Regions from separate parts of the Geobacillus sp. E263 genome, predicted to be linked through region 2. Evidence: a T-box and tRNA genes for the amino acid it is inferred to sense, from the RefSeq annotation. Region 2 holds a T-box; the other holds one or more tRNA genes.
What was found. A T-box is a leader RNA that pairs with one kind of tRNA and senses whether it is charged. The one in region 2 lies ahead of leuS (leucine--tRNA ligase), so its partner is inferred to be a tRNA-Leu.

Region 1: it encodes a tRNA-Leu, which carries the amino acid that the T-box ahead of leuS (leucine--tRNA ligase) is inferred to sense. The anticodon was not compared.

What each region holds. Positions count from the first base shown of each region.
Region 1 covers NZ_CP041632.1:3,377,990-3,389,507, reverse strand. Annotated here, with positions in the region: rRNA gene FNL97_RS17390 (23S ribosomal RNA) at 234-3,169, shown strand; rRNA gene rrf (5S ribosomal RNA) at 3,409-3,525, shown strand; tRNA gene FNL97_RS17380 (tRNA-Val) at 3,535-3,610, shown strand; tRNA gene FNL97_RS17375 (tRNA-Lys) at 3,792-3,864, shown strand; tRNA gene FNL97_RS17370 (tRNA-Leu) at 3,875-3,959, shown strand; tRNA gene FNL97_RS17365 (tRNA-Gly) at 3,983-4,057, shown strand; tRNA gene FNL97_RS17360 (tRNA-Leu) at 4,064-4,149, shown strand; tRNA gene FNL97_RS17355 (tRNA-Arg) at 4,153-4,229, shown strand; tRNA gene FNL97_RS17350 (tRNA-Pro) at 4,233-4,306, shown strand; tRNA gene FNL97_RS17345 (tRNA-Ala) at 4,319-4,391, shown strand; rRNA gene FNL97_RS17340 (16S ribosomal RNA) at 4,750-6,307, shown strand; rRNA gene FNL97_RS17335 (23S ribosomal RNA) at 6,940-9,874, shown strand; rRNA gene rrf (5S ribosomal RNA) at 10,128-10,244, shown strand; gene FNL97_RS17325 (CtsR family transcriptional regulator) at 10,471-10,932, shown strand; gene mcsA (protein-arginine kinase activator protein McsA) at 10,946-11,494, shown strand; gene mcsB (protein-arginine kinase McsB) at 11,499-11,518, shown strand, end outside.
Region 2 covers NZ_CP041632.1:682,429-693,946, forward strand. Annotated here, with positions in the region: gene FNL97_RS03525 (MDR family MFS transporter) at 1-808, shown strand, start outside; gene FNL97_RS03530 (DUF2087 domain-containing protein) at 916-1,500, shown strand; T-box leader at 1,593-1,825, shown strand; gene leuS (leucine--tRNA ligase) at 1,898-4,315, shown strand; gene FNL97_RS03540 (rhodanese-like domain-containing protein) at 4,369-4,686, shown strand; gene FNL97_RS03545 (sporulation protein Cse60) at 4,941-5,120, shown strand; gene FNL97_RS03550 (BaiN/RdsA family NAD(P)/FAD-dependent oxidoreductase) at 5,130-6,404, opposite strand; gene FNL97_RS03555 (putative polysaccharide biosynthesis protein) at 6,529-8,157, shown strand; gene FNL97_RS03560 (hypothetical protein) at 8,178-8,390, opposite strand; gene FNL97_RS03565 (pseudouridine synthase) at 8,505-9,227, shown strand; gene FNL97_RS03570 (DeoR family transcriptional regulator) at 9,408-9,629, opposite strand; gene pepV (dipeptidase PepV) at 9,892-11,304, shown strand; gene FNL97_RS03580 (MFS transporter) at 11,388-11,518, shown strand, end outside.

The sequences.
Region 1 (11,518 bases), 780 kb from region 2:
CCTTGCGCCTGCGTCTATGAGCAGATGCAGGAAATGAGTTGGTTCCTTGAAAACTAGATAACCGAAAAGAAAAGCGGAGGCGCCGCGATTAGCCCCGATAGGCTCTGGAGGGTCTGCGAGGAGGCTATTGCCGCCACGGCAGGACCGAAGCGACCGTGAGGGGCTAGGCGCCGAAGCTAGACAGTGGAAGAAGCCGAGAAGCGAAGGCGGCAAGCGTGAAGCTGTTTTCGCATGGTTAAGTTAGAAAGGGCGCACGGTGGATGCCTTGGCACTAGGAGCCGATGAAGGACGGGGCAAACGCCGAAACGCTTCGGGGAGCTGTAAGCAAGCGTTGATCCGGAGATGTCCGAATGGGGAAACCTACTGCCCGTAATGGGGCAGTATCCATACCTGAATCCATAGGGTATGGAGGGCACACCCGGGGAACTGAAACATCTAAGTACCCGGAGGAGAAGAAAGCAACCGCGATTCCCTGAGTAGCGGCGAGCGAAACGGGAACAGCCCAAACCAAGAGGCTTGCCTCTTGGGGTTGTAGGACCACTCATGATGGGAGTTACAAAGGAACGGGGTAGACGAAGCGGTCTGGAAAGGCCCGCCAGAGAAGGTGACAGCCCTGTAGTCGAAACTTCGTTCCCTCCCGAGTGGATCCTGAGTACGGCGGGACACGGGGAATCCCGTCGGAAGCAGGGAGGACCATCTCCCAAGGCTAAATACTCCCTAGTGACCGATAGTGAACCAGTACCGTGAGGGAAAGGTGAAAAGCACCCCGGAAGGGGAGTGAAAGAGAACCTGAAACCGTGTGCCTACAAGTAGTCAGAGCCCGTTCATGGGTGATGGCGTGCCTTTTGTAGAATGAACCGGCGAGTTACGATGACGTGCGAGGTTAAGTCGAAGAGACGGAGCCGCAGCGAAAGCGAGTCTGAATAGGGCGTTTAGTACGTCGTCGTAGACCCGAAACCAGGTGATCTACCCATGTCCAGGGTGAAGGTAGGGTAACACCTACTGGAGGCCCGAACCCACGCACGTTGAAAAGTGCGGGGATGAGGTGTGGGTAGGGGTGAAATGCCAATCGAACCTGGAGATAGCTGGTTCTCCCCGAAATAGCTTTAGGGCTAGCCTCAAGGGAAGAGTCTTGGAGGTAGAGCACTGATTGAGCTAGGGGCCCTCATCGGGTTACCGAACTCAGTCAAACTCCGAATGCCAACGACTTATCCTTGGGAGTCAGACTACGAGTGATAAGATCCGTGGTCGAGAGGGAAACAGCCCAGACCACCAGCTAAGGTCCCAAAGTGCACGTTAAGTGGAAAAGGATGTGGAGTTGCCCAGACAACCAGGATGTTGGCTTAGAAGCAGCCATCATTTAAAGAGTGCGTAATAGCTCACTGGTCGAGTGACTCTGCGCCGAAAATGTACCGGGGCTAAACGTGCCACCGAAGCTGTGGGATGACCGCCCGTCATCGGTAGGGGAGCGTTCTAAGCGCGCCGAAGCGGGACCGGAAGGACTCGTGGAGCGCTTAGAAGTGAGAATGCCGGTGTGAGTAGCGAAAACAGAGGTGAGAATCCTCTGCACCGAAAGCCTAAGGTTTCCTGAGGAAGGTTCGTCCGCTCAGGGTTAGTCGGGACCTAAGCCGAGGCCGAAAGGCGTAGGTGATGGGCAACAGGTTGAGATTCCTGTACCACCTCCTCACCGTTTGAGCAATGGGGGGACGCAGGAAGGTAGGGCGAGCAGGCTGCTGGAATAGCCTGTCCAAGCGGTTAGGCTGCCAGATAGGCAAATCCGTCTGGCGCAAAGGCTGAGCCGTGATGGCGAAGGGACCATCGGTCCCGAAGTCCCCGATCCTACACTGCCAAGAAAAGCCTCTAGCGAGGTGAGAGGTGCCCGTACCGCAAACCGACACAGGTAGGCGAGGAGAGAATCCTAAGGTGCGCGGGAGAACTCTCGTTAAGGAACTCGGCAAAATGACCCCGTAACTTCGGGAGAAGGGGTGCTCTCTTGGGTGATGAGCCCGAGAGAGCCGCAGTGAAAAGGCCCAAGCGACTGTTTATCAAAAACACAGGTCTCTGCGAAGCCGAAAGGCGAAGTATAGGGGCTGACACCTGCCCGGTGCTGGAAGGTTAAGGGGAGCGCTTAAGCCGCAAGGCTGAAGGTGCGAACCGAAGCCCCAGTAAACGGCGGCCGTAACTATAACGGTCCTAAGGTAGCGAAATTCCTTGTCGGGTAAGTTCCGACCCGCACGAAAGGTGTAACGACTTGGGCACTGTCTCAACGAGAGACCCGGTGAAATCATACTACCTGTGAAGATGCAGGTTACCCGCGACAGGACGGAAAGACCCCGTGGAGCTTTACTGCAGCCTGATATGGAATTTTGGTATCGCTTGTACAGGATAGGTGGGAGCCTGAGAAGCCGGAGCGCCAGCTTCGGTGGAGGCGCCGGTGGGATACCACCCTGGCGGTATTGAAATTCTAACCCGCACCCCTTACCGGGGTGGGAGACAGTGTCAGGTGGGCAGTTTGACTGGGGCGGTCGCCTCCCAAAAGGTAACGGAGGCGCCCAAAGGTTCCCTCAGAATGGTTGGAAATCATTCGTAGAGTGCAAAGGCACAAGGGAGCTTGACTGCGAGACGGACAGGTCGAGCAGGGACGAAAGTCGGGCTTAGTGATCCGGTGGTTCCGTATGGAAGGGCCATCGCTCAACGGATAAAAGCTACCCCGGGGATAACAGGCTGATCTCCCCCAAGAGTCCACATCGACGGGGAGGTTTGGCACCTCGATGTCGGCTCATCGCATCCTGGGGCTGTAGTCGGTCCCAAGGGTTGGGCTGTTCGCCCATTAAAGCGGTACGCGAGCTGGGTTCAGAACGTCGTGAGACAGTTCGGTCCCTATCCGTCGCGGGCGCAGGAAATTTGAGAGGAGCTGTCCTTAGTACGAGAGGACCGGGATGGACGCACCGCTGGTGTACCAGTTGTCCCGCCAGGGGCACCGCTGGGTAGCTATGTGCGGAAGGGATAAGCGCTGAAAGCATCTAAGCGTGAAGCCCCCCTCAAGATGAGATTTCCCATCGCGTCAAGCGAGTAAGATCCCTCGAAGATGACGAGGTCGATAGGTCCGAGGTGGAAGCGTGGCGACACGTGGAGCTGACGGATACTAATCGATCGAGGACTTAACCAAGCGAAAAGTGGAGGTGCCGCGCTTAGCGCCAAAAGGAAAATGTTCTTCGCCCGTAGAGGTGCTTGCACCTCAAGGGAGAAGGTTATTTGGCGCTAGGAGCTAGACAACGGAAAAGCATAGGCCGCCTATGCAAGACGGCTTCTTCCAAACGGACGGTTATCTAGTTTTGAGGGAACGAAATCCCTCTTGACAAACGTGATGATTGGAATATAATAATAAATTTCCAATTGAGATAATTGCCTAGTGACAATAGCGGAGAGGAAACACCCGTTCCCATCCCGAACACGGAAGTTAAGCTCTCCAGCGCCGATGGTAGTTGGGGCCAGCGCCCCTGCAAGAGTAGGTCGTCGCTAGGCAGTTTATACGGAGGATTAGCTCAGCTGGGAGAGCACTTGCCTTACAAGCAAGGGGTCGGCGGTTCGAACCCGTCATCCTCCACCATTACTTATTACAACAGAATAAATGGTTTTTCTTAAATGATGAGCCGTTAGCTCAGTAGGGGAGCAACGAGCCTAAGCTTCCATGAATATGCTCCGAGTTGTCCCGACGCATTCAGCATCATTGAATTAGCTAGAAGAGGAAGGGACAACAAAAAAACAAGGAGTGTTTTCATTTATTACATGAGCCATTAGCTCAGTAGGTAGAGCATCTGACTTTTAATCAGAGGGTCGGAGGTTCGAATCCTCCATGGCTCACTCTTTGATCGCGGGTGTGGCGGAATTGGCAGACGCGCTAGATTCAGGGTCTAGTGCCCTTTACGGGCGTGGGGGTTCAAGTCCCTTCACCCGCACTCTATAACTCTATATTGAAGATGCGGAAGTAGTTCAGTGGTAGAACACCACCTTGCCAAGGTGGGGGTCGCGGGTTCGAGTCCCGTCTTCCGCTCCATTAATCGCCGGGGTGGCGGAATTGGCAGACGCACAGGACTTAAAATCCTGGGGTAGGTAACTACCGTGCCGGTTCGAGTCCGGCCCTCGGCATATGCGCTCGTAGCTCAATTGGATAGAGCATCTGACTACGGATCAGAAGGTTAGGGGTTCGAATCCTCTCGAGCGCGCCATTACGGGAAGTAGCTCAGCTTGGTAGAGCACATGGTTTGGGACCATGGGGTCGCAGGTTCGAATCCTGTCTTCCCGATTTAGAAAATATGGGGCCTTAGCTCAGCTGGGAGAGCGCCTGCTTTGCACGCAGGAGGTCATCGGTTCGATCCCGATAGGCTCCACTTATTTAAAAATTTAATGTTCTTTGAAAACTGAACAAAACGAAGCGTCCACAACGAAAAGCGAAGGCGACTGATTAGCCCCGGCAGGCGCTGGAGGGCTCGCGAGGAGGCTGTTGCCGCCACAGCGAGACCGAAGCGGCCCGAGGGGCTAGGAGCCGAAGCTGGACAATAAGAAATGCTGAAGCGCCGCGATCAGCTCTCGAAGCCAAATGTTCTTCACCCGCTGAAGTGCTTGCACTTCGAGGGGGAAGGTTATTTGGCACAAGAGAGCTAGGCGCTGAAGCTGGACAATAAGAAAAGCGAAGGCGACTTGACACCTTCGGTGTCAGTGGCGAATTAAATAAGCCAATCAACTTTCTTTTTGGAGAGTTTGATCCTGGCTCAGGACGAACGCTGGCGGCGTGCCTAATACATGCAAGTCGAGCGGACCGAACGGAAGCTTGCTTCTGTTCGGTTAGCGGCGGACGGGTGAGTAACACGTGGGTAACCTGCCCGTAAGACCGGGATAACTCCGGGAAACCGGGGCTAATACCGGATAACACCAAAGACCGCATGGTCTTTGGTTGAAAGGTGGCTTTTGCTACCACTTACGGATGGGCCCGCGGCGCATTAGCTAGTTGGTGAGGTAACGGCTCACCAAGGCGACGATGCGTAGCCGGCCTGAGAGGGTGACCGGCCACACTGGGACTGAGACACGGCCCAGACTCCTACGGGAGGCAGCAGTAGGGAATCTTCCGCAATGGACGAAAGTCTGACGGAGCGACGCCGCGTGAGCGAAGAAGGTCTTCGGATCGTAAAGCTCTGTTGTTAGGGAAGAAGAAGTACCGTTCGAATAGGGCGGTACGGTGACGGTACCTAACGAGAAAGCCCCGGCTAACTACGTGCCAGCAGCCGCGGTAATACGTAGGGGGCGAGCGTTGTCCGGAATTATTGGGCGTAAAGCGCGCGCAGGCGGTCCCTTAAGTCTGATGTGAAAGCCCACGGCTCAACCGTGGAGGGTCATTGGAAACTGGGGGACTTGAGTGCAGAAGAGGAGAGCGGAATTCCACGTGTAGCGGTGAAATGCGTAGAGATGTGGAGGAACACCAGTGGCGAAGGCGGCTCTCTGGTCTGTAACTGACGCTGAGGCGCGAAAGCGTGGGGAGCAAACAGGATTAGATACCCTGGTAGTCCACGCCGTAAACGATGAGTGCTAAGTGTTAGAGGGGTTTTCCCTTTAGTGCTGTAGCTAACGCGTTAAGCACTCCGCCTGGGGAGTACGGCCGCAAGGCTGAAACTCAAAGGAATTGACGGGGGCCCGCACAAGCGGTGGAGCATGTGGTTTAATTCGAAGCAACGCGAAGAACCTTACCAGGTCTTGACATCCCCTGACAACCCTGGAGACAGGGCGTTCCTCCCTTTCGGGAGGACAGGGTGACAGGTGGTGCATGGTTGTCGTCAGCTCGTGTCGTGAGATGTTGGGTTAAGTCCCGCAACGAGCGCAACCCTCGCCCCTAGTTGCCAGCATTCAGTTGGGCACTCTAGGGGGACTGCCGGCTAAAAGTCGGAGGAAGGTGGGGATGACGTCAAATCATCATGCCCCTTATGACCTGGGCTACACACGTGCTACAATGGGCGGTACAAAGGGCTGCGAACCCGCGAGGGGGAGCGAATCCCAAAAAGCCGCTCTCAGTTCGGATTGCAGGCTGCAACTCGCCTGCATGAAGCCGGAATCGCTAGTAATCGCGGATCAGCATGCCGCGGTGAATACGTTCCCGGGCCTTGTACACACCGCCCGTCACACCACGAGAGCTTGCAACACCCGAAGTCGGTGAGGTAACCCGTAAGGGAGCCAGCCGCCGAAGGTGGGGCAAGTGATTGGGGTGAAGTCGTAACAAGGTAGCCGTACCGGAAGGTGCGGCTGGATCACCTCCTTTCTAAGGATGATAAACGTGAATATAGTGGGCGCGGAGTTTTGTTCAGTTTTGAAGGAACATTACCCATTCCTTCAAACGTTTTGTGTCTGCGTCTGCTAGTGAATTCGAGGAAGCAGGATTCCTCGACACAAGGCAGCAGAGAAGCAGATGCAAGGCAGTAGCCTTGTTCAGTTTTGAGGGAGCATTTCACTCCTTCAATTGCTTTGCGTCTGCGTCTTCTAGCAGATTCGGGGAAGTTGGATTCCTCAACGCAAGGCAGCAGAGAAGCAGATTCAAGGCAGTAGCCTTGTTCAGTTTTGAGGGAACATGTTTAATGTTCTTTCAAAACAGAGGCTTTGTGTCAGAAGCAGTCTTGTGCCTGCGTCTACAAGCAGGTTCGAGGGAGTTAGGTTCCTCGGCACAAAGCTGCAGAGAAGCGAACTCAAAGTAGTAGCTTCGTTCCTTGAAAACTAGATAACCGAAAAGAAAAGCGGAGGCGCCGCGATTAGCTCTCGAAGCCAAATGTTCTTCACCTGCAGAAGTGCTTGCACTTCGAGGGGGAAGGTTATTTGGCACAAGAGAGCTAGGCGCCGAAGCTAGACAGTGGAAGAAGCCGAGAAGCGAAGGCGGCAAGCGTGAAGCTGTTTTCGCATGGTTAAGTTAGAAAGGGCGCACGGTGGATGCCTTGGCACTAGGAGCCGATGAAGGACGGAGCAAACGCCGAAACGCTTCGGGGAGCTGTAAGCAAGCGTTGATCCGGAGATGTCCGAATGGGGAAACCCACTGCCCGTAATGGGGCAGTATCCATACCTGAATCCATAGGGTATGGAGGGCACACCCGGGGAACTGAAACATCTAAGTACCCGGAGGAGAAGAAAGCAACCGCGATTCCCTGAGTAGCGGCGAGCGAAACGGGAACAGCCCAAACCAAGAGGCTTGCCTCTTGGGGTTGTAGGACCACTCACATGGGAGTTACAAAGGAACGGGGTAGACGAAGCGGTCTGGAAAGGCCCGCCAGAGAAGGTGACAGCCCTGTAGTCGAAACTTCGTTCCCTCCCGAGTGGATCCTGAGTACGGCGGGACACGGGGAATCCCGTCGGAAGCAGGGAGGACCATCTCCCAAGGCTAAATACTCCCTAGTGACCGATAGTGAACCAGTACCGTGAGGGAAAGGTGAAAAGCACCCCGGAAGGGGAGTGAAAGAGAACCTGAAACCGTGTGCCTACAAGTAGTCAGAGCCCGTTTATGGGTGATGGCGTGCCTTTTGTAGAATGAACCGGCGAGTTACGATGACGTGCGAGGTTAAGTCGAAGAGACGGAGCCGCAGCGAAAGCGAGTCTGAATAGGGCGTTAAGTACGTCGTCGTAGACCCGAAACCAGGTGATCTACCCATGTCCAGGGTGAAGGTAGGGTAACACCTACTGGAGGCCCGAACCCACGCACGTTGAAAAGTGCGGGGATGAGGTGTGGGTAGGGGTGAAATGCCAATCGAACCTGGAGATAGCTGGTTCTCCCCGAAATAGCTTTAGGGCTAGCCTCAAGGGAAGAGTCTTGGAGGTAGAGCACTGATTGAGCTAGGGGCCCTCATCGGGTTACCGAACTCAGTCAAACTCCGAATGCCAACGACTTATCCTTGGGAGTCAGACTACGAGTGATAAGATCCGTGGTCGAGAGGGAAACAGCCCAGACCACCAGCTAAGGTCCCAAAGTGCACGTTAAGTGGAAAAGGATGTGGAGTTGCCCAGACAACCAGGATGTTGGCTTAGAAGCAGCCATCATTTAAAGAGTGCGTAATAGCTCACTGGTCGAGTGACTCTGCGCCGAAAATGTACCGGGGCTAAACGTGCCACCGAAGCTGTGGGATGACCGCCCGTCATCGGTAGGGGAGCGTTCTAAGCGCGCCGAAGCGAGACCGGAAGGACTCGTGGAGCGCTTAGAAGTGAGAATGCCGGTGTGAGTAGCGAAAACAGAGGTGAGAATCCTCTGCACCGAAAGCCTAAGGTTTCCTGAGGAAGGTTCGTCCGCTCAGGGTTAGTCGGGACCTAAGCCGAGGCCGAAAGGCGTAGGTGATGGGCAACAGGTTGAGATTCCTGTACCACCTCCTCACCGTTTGAGCAATGGGGGGACGCAGGAAGGTAGGGCGAGCAGGCTGCTGGAATAGCCTGTCCAAGCGGTTAGGCTGCCAGATAGGCAAATCCGTCTGGCGCAAAGGCTGAGCCGTGATGGCGAAGGGACCATCGGTCCCGAAGTCCCCGATCCTACACTGCCAAGAAAAGCCTCTAGCGAGGTGAGAGGTGCCCGTACCGCAAACCGACACAGGTAGGCGAGGAGAGAATCCTAAGGTGCGCGGGAGAACTCTCGTTAAGGAACTCGGCAAAATGACCCCGTAACTTCGGGAGAAGGGGTGCTCTCTTGGGTGATGAGCCCGAGAGAGCCGCAGTGAAAAGGCCCAAGCGACTGTTTATCAAAAACACAGGTCTCTGCGAAGCCGAAAGGCGAAGTATAGGGGCTGACACCTGCCCGGTGCTGGAAGGTTAAGGGGAGCGCTTAAGCCGCAAGGCTGAAGGTGCGAACCGAAGCCCCAGTAAACGGCGGCCGTAACTATAACGGTCCTAAGGTAGCGAAATTCCTTGTCGGGTAAGTTCCGACCCGCACGAAAGGTGTAACGACTTGGGCGCTGTCTCAACGAGAGACCCGGTGAAATCATACTACCTGTGAAGATGCAGGTTACCCGCGACAGGACGGAAAGACCCCGTGGAGCTTTACTGCAGCCTGATATGGAATTTTGGTATCGCTTGTACAGGATAGGTGGGAGCCTGAGAAGCCGGAGCGCCAGCTTCGGTGGAGGCGCCGGTGGGATACCACCCTGGCGGTATTGAAATTCTAACCCGCACCCCTGATCGGGGTGGGAGACAGTGTCAGGTGGGCAGTTTGACTGGGGCGGTCGCCTCCCAAAAGGTAACGGAGGCGCCCAAAGGTTCCCTCAGAATGGTTGGAAATCATTCGTAGAGTGCAAAGGCACAAGGGAGCTTGACTGCGAGACGGACAGGTCGAGCAGGGACGAAAGTCGGGCTTAGTGATCCGGTGGTTCCGTATGGAAGGGCCATCGCTCAACGGATAAAAGCTACCCCGGGGATAACAGGCTGATCTCCCCCAAGAGTCCACATCGACGGGGAGGTTTGGCACCTCGATGTCGGCTCATCGCATCCTGGGGCTGTAGTCGGTCCCAAGGGTTGGGCTGTTCGCCCATTAAAGCGGTACGCGAGCTGGGTTCAGAACGTCGTGAGACAGTTCGGTCCCTATCCGTCGCGGGCGCAGGAAATTTGAGAGGAGCTGTCCTTAGTACGAGAGGACCGGGATGGACGCACCGCTGGTGTACCAGTTGTCCCGCCAGGGGCACCGCTGGGTAGCTATGTGCGGAAGGGATAAGCGCTGAAAGCATCTAAGCGTGAAGCCCCCCTCAAGATGAGATTTCCCATCGCGTCAAGCGAGTAAGATCCCTCGAAGATGACGAGGTCGATAGGTCCGAGGTGGAAGCGTGGCGACACGTGGAGCTGACGGATACTAATCGATCGAGGACTTAACCAAAGCGAAAAGTGGAGGCGAGCGCTTAGCGCCAAAAGGAAAATGTTCTTCGCCCGTAGAGGTGCTTGCACCTCAAGGGAGAAGGTTATTTGGCGCAAGAGAGCTAGGCACCGGAGCTAGACAACGGAAAAGCGGAAGCCGCCTATGCAAAACGGCTTCTTCCAAACAGACGGTTATCTAGTTTTGAGGGAACGAAATCCCTCTTGACAAACGTGATGATTGGAATATAATAATAAATGTCCAATTGAGATAATTGCCTAGTGACAATAGCGGAGAGGAAACACCCGTTCCCATCCCGAACACGGAAGTTAAGCTCTCCAGCGCCGATGGTAGTTGGGGCCAGCGCCCCTGCAAGAGTAGGTCGTTGCTAGGCAATGTAAAAAGAAGCATGCCTTAATGAAAGGCATGCTTCTTTTTTTCTATATTTGCTTACCCTTTCCTTTTATTACCTAAAATCATGTTTCATTTTCGAAAAAAAAAGGAAATCATATGACTAGCCATTTTTGTGAGTGACCCTTGCATTTTTTTATAATAAACTATATAGTAGAAGTAAGGTCAAATATAGTCAAAGTCAACTTGGTTTGTAAGGAGGAGGTAGAGTGCCAAACATTTCTGATATTATTGAGCAATATTTAAAACAGGTATTAAATATGAGCGGTAAAGACATTGTGGAAATCAAAAGAAGTGAAATTGCTGATAAATTTCAATGTGTTCCCTCACAAATTAATTATGTTATTAATACAAGATTTACGCTAGAGCGAGGATATATTGTTGAGAGTAAGCGCGGTGGCGGTGGTTACATCCGCATTATGAAAGTGAAAACAAAAAGTAAAGCACAGTTAATTGATCAACTGTTAGAATTAATCCAGCATCGGATTAGTCAATCAAATGCGGAAGATATTATTGATCGTCTTGTCGAGGAAAAAGTAATTACCGAACGAGAAGCAAAGATTATGCTAAGCGTAATGGACCGTTCTGTATTATACATCGATTTGCCCCAGCGTGATGAATTGAGAGCACGCATGCTAAGAGCGATGTTGATATCGCTAAAATATAACTAGGGAGGGGATAAAGTTGATATGTCAGGAATGCAATCAAAGACCGGCAACAGTGCATTTTACGAAAATTATAAACGGCGAAAAAACCGAATTTCATCTTTGCGAACAATGCGCTCAAGAGAATAGTGATATGTTTATGTTTTACGGAAATGATGACTTTTCCTTTAATAATTTATTAGCTGGCCTGCTTAATTTTTCATCTCCAATGAAAGAAATGACGTCAAGCCCGTTCCAAAGCACCGATATTTTACAATGTGAGAAGTGTGCAATGACTTATCATCAGTTTACAAAAACAGGTCGTTTCGGCTGTTCAAACTGTTACCGCACATTTGCTAGATATTTACCACCAATATTAAAAAGACTCCATAGCGGAAATACAACCCATGCTGGAAAAATACCGAAACGAAAAGGTGGAACACTCCATCTGCGCAAGCAAATTGCTATGTTAAAACAAAAACTGCAAGAACTTGTGGCGAGAGAAGAATTTGAAAAGGCGGCAGAGGTTCGTGATCAAATTCGCTCTCTTGAATATCAGTTGCATCAACGTCGAGGGGGGGAGATGTAGTTATATGTCGTTTGAGAAGTTTTT
Region 2 (11,518 bases):
GCTTTACGTTGCACAAAACATTGGTGTGGCGATCGGTTCAGCGCTTGGCGGGGTCGTCGCGTCATATTCGTTTACGCTCATTTTTGCCGCTAATTTGTTGCTGTACGTTATGTTTTTCTTGTTGATTGCGTTTGGATTGCGTCATGTTCAGGTTGCAAAATCAATCAAGGCTTCAGCAAAACCGGCGGAAGCTATCAACATGGAAAGCCGTGCAAACTGGTATGCGCTCGTGACGCTTTGTACCGGTTATTTTTTATGTTGGATTAGCTATGTGCAATGGGCAACGACAATTGCTGCATATACGCAAGAGCTCCACATTACGCTGAAACAATATAGCCTTCTTTGGACGATTAATGGTGCGCTTATTGTATTCGCGCAACCTTTCTTGTCAGCAGTTGTGCAACGATGGATGCGGCATGTAAAACGGCAAATGCTTGTTGGATTTGCTATTTTTGTCGTTTCTTTTTCTCTTTTGCTTCAAGCGAATTCGTTTTTTGAATTTGCGCTGGCAATGGTTGTATTAACGATTGCGGAAATGCTTGTATGGCCGGCTATTCCAACGGTGGCGAGCGAACTCGCGCCACAAGGAAAAGAAGGATTTTATCAAGGATTTGTCAACAGCACGGCAACGGCAGGGAGAATGATCGGACCTGTGCTAGGCGGCTTTATCGCTGATTACGCTGGCATGAAACCACTGTTTGCCGCGCTTGTTTTCTTTTGCGCGCTTTCGCTTGTCACGACGTTCTTTTATGATCGGAACTTGCCAAAGAAGCAAAACAAGGGGAAACAAACGCTTACAGTAGGGTAGACATGTTCTCTGCTTCATTTTTTATCTGAAAAAATATGGAGGTTGACAACAAACATCTAATTTGATACAAATCTAATTAGATAATCATCAAATATAGGGGTGTAGTCATGCAGCTTCATCGTTTAGTAACATTTTTTAAGACGATTGGTGACCCAACGCGTCTTCGTATTATAAAACTGCTTTCGCAAGGACCGCTGCACGGTCAAGCAATTGCTGGGAAGCTTGGATTGACCCCGGCAACGATTACCCACCATCTGAAAAAACTTCGCGACACGAACGTTGTTTATGAACGTCGCGATGGAAACATCATTTATTTTTATTTACAGCCGTCTGTAGTAAAGCATTACGCGTGCGCATTGCTTGATTTGGCTGAACAAAACGAGGTGAAAAAAGAGATGAAAGAGAAAGCTGCAGAGCGTCAAAAAGTCATCGAAAACTTTTTTACAAGCGATGGTCGTTTAAAAAATATTCCAGCGCAAAGAAAGAAAAAGCTGATTGTGCTTGAGCATATGCTAAAAGGGCTTCAGCCGGGAAAACAGTATACAGAAAAAGAAATCAATGAGTACATTAAAAAGTTCCATGAGGATTACGCAACCATTCGCCGCGAATTTATCATGAATAACTATATGTATCGTGAAAACGGCATATATGAACTGAATCCGCGGGAAATGTGGCATAGAATAGATGAATAACACAAGCAACGCGCGGATATTGACAATCTCTATTTTCCCTACTTGCAATAAAACGACAAATTTTTTAAAATATTATACACGAACAATATCGGTAAATAACGGTGAAAAGGAGTAGTAGTGAACAAAACGGACTGCAGAGAGTTGACGGCTGGTGCGAGTCAACCGAAGTTTGTTCACGAACTCGCCTTGGAGTTGCGAACATGAGCGGCTGTGTGGTTGCCTCGTAATGTTCGCCGTGAATCTGCGTTAACGATATTGAGTGAGCATGCGCCGATGCATGCTAAGAAGGGTGGTACCGCGGGAATTTTCACCTCTCGTCCCTTTTGGGATGGGGGGTTTTTTCATACGTATTTTCGTTAACAATGATGGATATGAAAAAAGAATAGGAGGAAAGACAATGAGCTTTAATCATCGGGAAATCGAAAAAAAATGGCAAGAATACTGGGAAAAAAATAAAACGTTTAAAACGGTCGATGACGATGACAAACCGAAATTTTATGTGCTAGATATGTTCCCGTATCCTTCGGGAGCTGGGCTTCACGTCGGACATCCGGAAGGCTACACAGCAACGGATATTTTAGCACGGATGAAACGAATGCAAGGATATAATGTGCTTCACCCGATGGGGTGGGACGCTTTCGGGCTGCCTGCGGAGCAATACGCCCTTGATACAGGAAATGACCCTGCGGAATTTACGGAGAAAAACATTAATACATTCCGCCGCCAAATTAAATCATTAGGATTTTCGTACGATTGGGACCGGGAAATTAATACGACCGATCCGAATTACTATAAATGGACGCAATGGATTTTCTTAAAGCTATATGAAAAAGGATTAGCTTATATGGATGAAGTTCCGGTCAACTGGTGCCCGGCGCTGGGAACGGTACTGGCAAATGAAGAAGTGATTGATGGTAAAAGCGAACGCGGCGGCCATCCAGTCATCCGCAAACCGATGAAACAGTGGCTGCTTCGCATTACAGCGTATGCGGATCGCCTTTTGGAAGACTTAGAAGAGTTAGATTGGCCGGAAAGCGTTAAAGAAATGCAGCGAAACTGGATTGGGCGCTCAGAAGGTGCAGAAATTCGTTTTGAAGTCGATGGCCACGATGAAACGTTCACTGTCTTTACAACTCGCCCAGATACGCTATTTGGCGCAACATATACCGTGTTAGCGCCTGAACATCCTCTTGTCGAAAAAATTACAACTCCGGAACAAAAAGCGGCAGTAGAGGCATATTTAGATACAATTAAAAGCAAAAGCGACCTTGAGCGTACGGATTTGGCGAAAGAAAAAACAGGAGTATTCACCGGTGCATACGCGATTCATCCGGTCACTGGCGAGAAGCTGCCAATTTGGATTGCTGATTATGTGTTAATGAGCTACGGTACGGGCGCGATTATGGCCGTGCCAGCGCACGATGAGCGCGACTATGAATTTGCGAAAAAATTTAATTTGCCAATCAAAGAAGTCGTCGCCGGCGGCGATATTACAAAAGAAGCGTATACGGGCGACGGAGAACATATTAACTCCGATTTCTTAAATGGTCTTAACAAAGAAGAAGCCATTAAGAAGATGATTGAATGGCTAGAAGCCAATGGAAAAGGACAAAAGAAAGTTACATACCGCCTTCGCGACTGGCTGTTCAGCCGTCAGCGCTACTGGGGCGAACCGATTCCGATCATCCACTGGGAAGACGGTACAATGACACCGGTGCCGGAAGAAGAGCTCCCGTTAAAGCTTCCAAAAACAGATAAAATTAAACCAACGGGTACAGGAGAATCACCGCTTGCGAACATCGAAGAATGGGTGAATGTCGTCGATCCGAAAACCGGCAAAAAAGGGCGCCGTGAAACGAATACGATGCCGCAATGGGCAGGAAGCTGCTGGTATTATTTGCGCTATATTGACCCGCATAACGATAAACAGCTTGCAGATCCGGAAAAATTGAAAAAATGGCTTCCGGTTGACGTTTACATCGGCGGGGCGGAGCATGCTGTACTCCACTTATTGTACGCACGTTTCTGGCATAAATTTTTATACGATATTGGCGTTGTACCGACAAAAGAGCCGTTTAGAAAACTATTTAACCAAGGAATGATTCTTGGGGAAAACAATGAAAAAATGAGTAAATCAAGAGGAAATGTCGTCAACCCGGACGATATTATCGAAAGCCACGGCGCTGATACGCTGCGGTTATACGAGATGTTTATGGGACCGCTCGAAGCGTCGATCGCCTGGTCGACAAAAGGGCTGGACGGAGCGCGCCGCTTCTTGGACCGCGTCTGGCGCTTGTTTGTCGGTGAAAATGGCAATTTGAATCCGAAAATTGTTGACAACCCAGAAACAGATACACTTGAGCGCGTATATCATCAAACGGTAAAAAAAGTAACGGAAGATTATGAAGCGCTTCGTTTTAATACAGCGATTTCGCAATTGATGGTGTTCATTAATGAAGCATATAAAGCACCGGTATTGCCGAAAGAATACATGGAAGGATTTGTGAAGCTATTATCGCCAGTTTGCCCGCATATCGGGGAAGAATTATGGGAAAAACTCGGCCATAACAATACGATCGCGTACGAACCATGGCCAACATATGATGAGTCAAAATTAGTCGAAGAGGAAGTTGAAATTGTTGTTCAAGTAAATGGAAAAGTGCGAGCTAAATTACGGGTGCCTGCGGATATATCGAAAGAGAAGCTCGAACAGCTTGCGATGGAAGATGAGAAAATTAAAGAGCATATTGCAGGAAAAACGGTGCGTAAAGTGATTACCGTACCAGGAAAATTAATCAATATCGTGGCAAACTAATAAAAAATGCCCCTCTTTTTACGAGGGGCAAATGATTGAAGGGAGATTCGAGGATGGAAGAAATTAAAGAAATTACCGCGGCAGAAGTAAAAGAAAAACTCGAACGCGGTGAAAAGCTAAATTTAGTCGATGTGCGCGAAGATGAGGAAGTGGCGCTCGGCATGATCCCTGGCGCCAAACATATCAAAATGGGGGAAATTCCAAGCCGGCTCGATGAATTCAATAAAGAGGAAGAGTATATTTTCGTCTGCCGTTCCGGCCGGCGCAGCGAAAACGTTTGCCGCTATTTGCAGGAGCTAGGCTACCATGTCCGCAATATGGTGGATGGGATGCTGGCATGGGAAGGAGATACCGTTCCGAAAAAATATTAAAGGTCATTGATTATTTGTGAAGATATAAAAAAAGCGTTTGGCTATTTGGTCTGGAAATAGCTGAACGCTTTTTTCTTTAATTGTTTACGTGAAATATAACGATATAACAAATCTTAATGCGGCAGAATGTATGAAAGGTTAGGGAGAGTTCTTTCGCTGATATTCTATTTTTAGGAAAGTGAAGGAATTTCTCTTTGTAAATGGAATGAGTAAATGAGGGGAAACCATAATGGGGGAGGAAGGGAAATAAAAAAATGTATAAAGTAAAATTATTTGATGAAGAGCATGAAAAAGATTTAGAACGCGCGGTGAATGCGTTTTTGGCAGGATTAAAAGAAGGGCAGCTGATGGATGTGAAATATAATGTTGCGATGATGGAATCCGAAGGAGAGCAAATTTATTGCTTTTCGGCAATGGTTATTTATCGGACCTAACGCCATCCGTTAGGTCCGTAAAGAGATTGCGTGGTTGGCTGCGTTCACTCCGGCAAGCCTTCCAGTGACAAGGGCTGCTGTGATGTTATATCCTCCTGTATAACCATGAATATCTAAAATTTCTCCGCAAAAATAAAGTCCCTCCATCAATTTCGAAGCCATTTTTTTCGGGTGAATTTCTTTGACGGAAACACCTCCGCCGGTGACGAATGCTTTTTCTAGCGGCAACGTGCCGTGAACGTGAAACGTAAATTGTTTACAATGATGAACGAACGTTTGAATTTTTTCGTGTGAGAGCATTCCAGCCGGTGTTTGCGGATCGATATGGCTTTGTTCGAGTAAAAATAATATATATCGCTCCGGTAGCAAGCCTTTCAACACGTTTTTGATCGCTTTTTTAGGCTCTTCCTTGCATAGATGGGTAATGTGCTGAAACAGCTCTTCCTTATTTTGATCAGGAAGTGCGTCAATGCTCATCATAACCGCGTCTTTGCCATGCTTTTTCAGCTCTTTTACGACAAATTGGCTGCAGCGAAGGGCGGCGGGACCGGAAATGCCGAAATGGGTAAACAGCATGTCCATTCGATGGGTAATGATCGGTTTTCCGTTTGGTTTCAGGACGCTTAAAGCGACATCGCGCAATGACAATCCTTGCAGTGTCCGCTCTTGAATAAACGGTTCGTTTGATGTAATCGGAACTTCAGTTGGAAAAAGTTCGGTGATCGTATGTCCTGCCTTTTCCGCCCAAGCATAGCCATCGCCGGTGGAACCTGTTTGCGGAACCGATTTGCCGCCAACGGCGACAACAACTGCTTTTGCGCCAATAAATTCGCCTGTTTTTAGCGTTACGCCGATCGTTTTTCCATGCTCGTATTCGACGTCGGCAACCGGTGTGTTGAGCCGAATGTCTACATGCAGCCGTTTTAATTCGTTTACTAACGCTTGTACAACAGATTGCGCGTTATCGGTCACCGGAAACATGCGGCCATGATCCTCTTCTTTTAACTGTACGCCTAACCGTTCGAAAAAGCGGATAATATCTTCATTATTAAATTCAGAAAAAGCGCTGTATAAAAACCGTCCATTTCCTGGAATATGTTTAATAATTTCCTCCACTGGAAGGCGGTTTGTTACATTGCATCGCCCACCGCCGGAAATGGCAAGCTTCCGCCCGAGCTTGTTCCCTTTTTCAATAAGAAGCACTTTTGCGCCCTGTTCCGCAGCGCCAATTGCCGCCATTAATCCCGATAGCCCTCCCCCAATAACAACAACTTCATATGTCATCTTCTTCACTATCCTTTCCTTCTGGATTATAATGGAGCGGGGGAAATTTTCTCGACCTGACCAAAAATATGATAAAATAACATAGTTATTATTTTCAATGTGATCAAATTAGGGAAGGGATGGTATGTCTACCTCAAAATTATTGCGCGGGACGTTTATTCTGACAGCTGGTGTTATGATTTCCCGGATTCTCGGTTTAATTTATGTCATTCCTTTTTATCATCTTGTAGGGGAAGAAGGCGGTGCGCTTTACGGATATGGATATGTGCCGTACCAAATTTTTCTCAGCCTTGCTACAGCAGGACTGCCACTGGCGGTTTCCAAGTTTGTGTCCAAATATAACGCTTTAGAAGAGTATCGTGTCGGTTATGTGCTATTTCGATCGGGATTACGATTAATGATCGTTACCGGCATCGTTTCTTGTGTTGTTTTATATACCATTGCCCCATGGATTGCTCCGTTTGTGATTGATGAACGTGCGAACGTCAATTCTACTGATGACGTCGTAACTGTTATTCGCGCGGTAAGTTTTGCGCTTATTATCGTTCCTGTCATGAGCTTAATCCGCGGTTTTTTCCAAGGCCATGAATCGATGGGGCCGACAGCGCTATCACAAGTAGTTGAACAAATCGTCCGCATCACCTTTTTGTTAATCGGTTGTTACGTTGTGTTGCGCGTATTTGAAGGTTCTCTCGTTACGGCAGTCAGTGTGGCAACGTTTGCTGCATTTGTCGGCGCACTCGGTGGGCTCGCTATTCTTATTTGGTATTGGTGGAAACGAAAGAAGTATCTGGATGATTTATTAGAGAGAGATCGTGGACAAGTCACGCTTTCCTTGAAAGAAATGTACAAAGAATTGTTTCTGTATGCAGCGCCGTTCGTTTTTGTTGGGCTGGCGATGCCGCTTTACCAGTTAATTGATCAGTTTACCTTTAACCATGCGATGGCGAACATAGGGCTTGGGAAAATTTCTGAGCATGCTTATTCTATTTTTAATATATGGGCGCAGAAACTTGTCATTATTCCGGTAACGCTCGCGACATCGTTTAGTTTGACGCTGATTCCAACGATTACAAAGGCGTATGTAGAAAAAGACCGGAAATCATTGCGAAAATATTTAAACCAAACGTTTCAAGTCGTCATGTTTTTAACATTGCCTGCCGTTGTCGGCATGGCACTTCTTGCAGAACCAGTTTATGCCGCGTTTTATAGCTATGATCCGCTTGGAGAGCAAGTGTTGCGCTGGTATGCGCCAACCGCCATTTTGTTCGCATTGTTTTCCGTGACAGCGGCGATGCTGCAAGGCATTAATCAACAACGTTTTTCGGTCGTCAGCTTAACGATGGGACTTTTTGTGAAACTGTTACTCAATACGTTTCTTATCACAAAATTGGCGACGATTGGCGCGATACTTGCGACGATGTCTGGTTATTTTGTTTCGGTTGTATTTAATTTATGGATTATTAAAAAATACACCAACTACCAATATCAGTTTGTCATGCGCCGCACGATTTTTATTGGAATATTAACGGCGCTTATGTCAGGATTTGTTGCGATTGTGCAGCTGCTTTTGAAATCAATGCTGCATTATCATGGCGGAAGAGTGGAATCGATCGTGATTGTTGCGATTAGTGCGCTTATCGGCGCTGGGGTGTATTTCTTTTTCAGCGAACGGTCTGGGCTGCTTGCCTCGCTGTTTGGAAATCGATTTGCGTTTTTGCAGCGCAGAAAGGAAAAGAAGGCGATCTCTTAGCCGCCTTCTTTTCTAAAAGATTAAAATTGTTCAAAAGGAAGCCCAAGTCGGCGCTCGACGCGTTGCAAACGGCGGTTAAGGAGATTGAGACGATCTTCATGACGCTGTAACGTCCGTTCGATCCGATTCAGTTGCTGTTGAATGTTTCCGAAACCTCCTGGGAAGCCTGGGCCAAAAGGTTGAGTAGGTTGTTGACGATAATCATCTGTCACTGGAAGATAATAATAATTCATTATGGGCAAATCTCCTTTCTTCTTTTTTCTTTCATAGTGTATGGAAATTAGGGAGAATGCGGACTAGACAAACGCCTAATCGAACGAAAATTTTTTAAAAAGGTGGTGAAAACAATGGGGTTGCGCATTGATAAAATGCTGGCCAACATGGGATATGGAACAAGAAGAGAAGTAAAAAAATTGCTAAAATCAGGTGTCGTAAAAATTGACGGCAGGATCGTAAAAGATCCGAAAACACAAGTCAACCCGACGGAGCAGGTCGTGACAGTGCGGGGAAAAGAAGTGGAGTATAAAGAATTTATTTATTTAATGATGAACAAGCCGCCGGGAGTCGTTTCGGCGACGGAAGATGTGGTGGAAGAAACGGTTGTTGACCTGCTAGAAGAGGAAGATCGCGTGTTTTCGCCATTCCCAGTTGGGCGTCTGGATAAAGATACAGAGGGGCTTTTATTGTTGACGAATGATGGGCAATTAGCTCATCAGCTGCTTTCCCCGAAAAAGCATGTGCCGAAAACGTATTTTGCCGTTATTGACGGGGAAGTGACGGAAGAAGATATTGCGTCATTTCGCCGCGGCATTGTTTTGGACGATGGATATGAAACAAAGCCAGCGGAACTGGTGGTTTTAAAATCGGGACTTCGTTCGGATGTGGAGGTAACGATCACAGAAGGAAAGTTTCACCAAGTGAAGCGAATGTTCCGGGCGGTAGGTAAACGGGTCATTTACTTAAAACGGATTCAAATGGGGCCTCTTGTGCTTGATCCGTCGCTAGATCTTGGTGAATATCGAGAATTGACGGATGAGGAAGTGGAGATGTTAAAACAATTTCGCCCATGAACCTTCCTCCCTTCACTCCGTTTAGAGGAGGAGAGACTTCTCTGGGATTAAAGCTGAAAAAAAAGGAACCGCACTTAGGTTCCTTTTATATGCAAACTAATACGTATTCTTTTTTGGCATGTTGAGGCTTATTCTTATCTCGCTATAACCTCTCACCTTTCTCTCTCTTCTTCGCACCCATTAAGAAGATATTCGTACCTTCTTATTGGTTGTCGTCCATTTGCCTTTGCTAGGGCTGCGAACTAGGTCGTTATACGCTAACACGTTTAAATCACGCTGAATCGTTCTTGGGGTGGTGCCAAACTCATCAACAAGCTCTTGTGTCGTTACGGTTCCTTTCTCACTAATGTACATGTATACGGATTTAATTCGTGTTAGCATACGATGTGTTGAAGGTTTCAAAAAACCACTCCCTATCATTGCATAATTCGCATGGCACAACATCGCTGCTTCTGAGATGAGAGATTATATCTTGCTGTGATTTACTATCATTTTACACGAAAATAGATGAAAAATGCTACCTATTTACCGACATTAACAAAATATTTCAATATTTTTTAATAAGATATTAATATTATCGTAAAAAAGAAAACTTTGACTTCATTTCTTCGTTTATGTTACGGTTGCAGCAAGAAAAAAATGAAAAAAGAAAGGAAGAATGGCGATGAATATCGATTGGATGGAAGAGGTATTGAAGCGAAAAGAGGCGCTTATTCAAGATACGCAGGCGCTATTGCGCATTCCGAGCGTTCTCGATGAAGAGAATGCAACAGAAGAAGCCCCGCTTGGACAAGGAGTATACGAGGCGTTGCAGTTTTTATTGCAGAGGGGCCAAGAAGAAGGGTTTGCGGTAAAAAACGTCGATGGCCTCGCGGGACATCTTGAAATCGGACAAGGAGAGGAACTCATCGGCGTATTATGCCATGTGGATGTTGTACCACCGGGAGATGGCTGGTCAAGTGACCCGTTTGCTGCAGAAATCCGTGATGGGAAATTATATGCTCGCGGCGCGATTGACGATAAAGGACCGACAATGGCTGCATTTTATGCTATGAAAATTGTGAAAGAACTCGGGTTGCCATTGCAAAAACGGGTGCGTATGATTGTTGGAACAGATGAAGAAAGCAAGTGGCGTTGTGTCGAACATTATTTTAAACATGAGGAAATGCCGACAATGGGATTTGCTCCGGATGCGGATTTTCCGATTATTTACGCGGAAAAAGGAATTGTCGATATGGATTTGCGCAAGCCATCAATAGGAACACAGGAAGAAAGTGAAATTCAGCTGCAGTCGTTCCAGGCAGGACGACGTTATAATATGGTTCCTGACTTTGCTAAAGCGGTATTGCTCGTTCGTGCAGACCGGCAACAAGAAATCGAACAGCAGTATCGCCAGTTTCTTCATGAAACGAGCATGAATGGAAATGTTGTTATGGAAGGCAATACCGTTACTCTTCAATTAGAAGGAATTTCCGCTCATGCGATGGAACCAGAAAACGGGAAAAATGCAGGTTTATGGCTGGCGAAGTGGCTATCAGATGTTGCGTTGGATACGCAGGCGCAATCGTTTATCCGTTTTGTGACGGACTATTTCTTTGCCGATTCTCGCGGAAAAGCGTTAGGCATTGCTTACAACGATGAGATTACCGGCGATTTAACAGTCAATGTTGGAATATTATCATATGATGCGCAAGCTGGAGGAAAGCTTGGCATTAACATACGCTATCCGGTCACCAATGATATAGAACAAACGAAGCAAAAACTACAGAACATCGCAGCGCAGCATGGTTTTGCGTTGGAACATTTTAGCGATTCAAAACCGCACTATGTTGATCCAAATCATGTACTTATAAAGACGCTTCAACGCGTATACGAAGAACAAACAGGAGAACGCGCTTCCTTGCTTTCCATCGGCGGCGGTACATATGCCCGTTCGCTGAAAGCGGGAGTAGCGTTTGGACCGCTGTTTCCGGGACGGCCGGATGTGGCGCATCAAAAGGATGAATATATCATGATCGATGATTTATTGAAAGCAACGGCGATTTACGCTCAGGCAATTTATGAATTAGCAAAATGAAAAAATTCTAAACATATGTTACGATAAAGAAAAACCGCTCTTTTTAGGGCGGTGCTTTTTCATGAAAGGATGCGGAATCAAGTATGGAGGCAGCGTTAAAACGAGGGGAATCGACTGGTAAGTCCACATTTTCGTTATTTTATTTCTTTGTATTTTTTGCATTCGGAGCATTATTTCCGCTTTTATCCGTATATTTACAAGAAGTGGTCGGTCT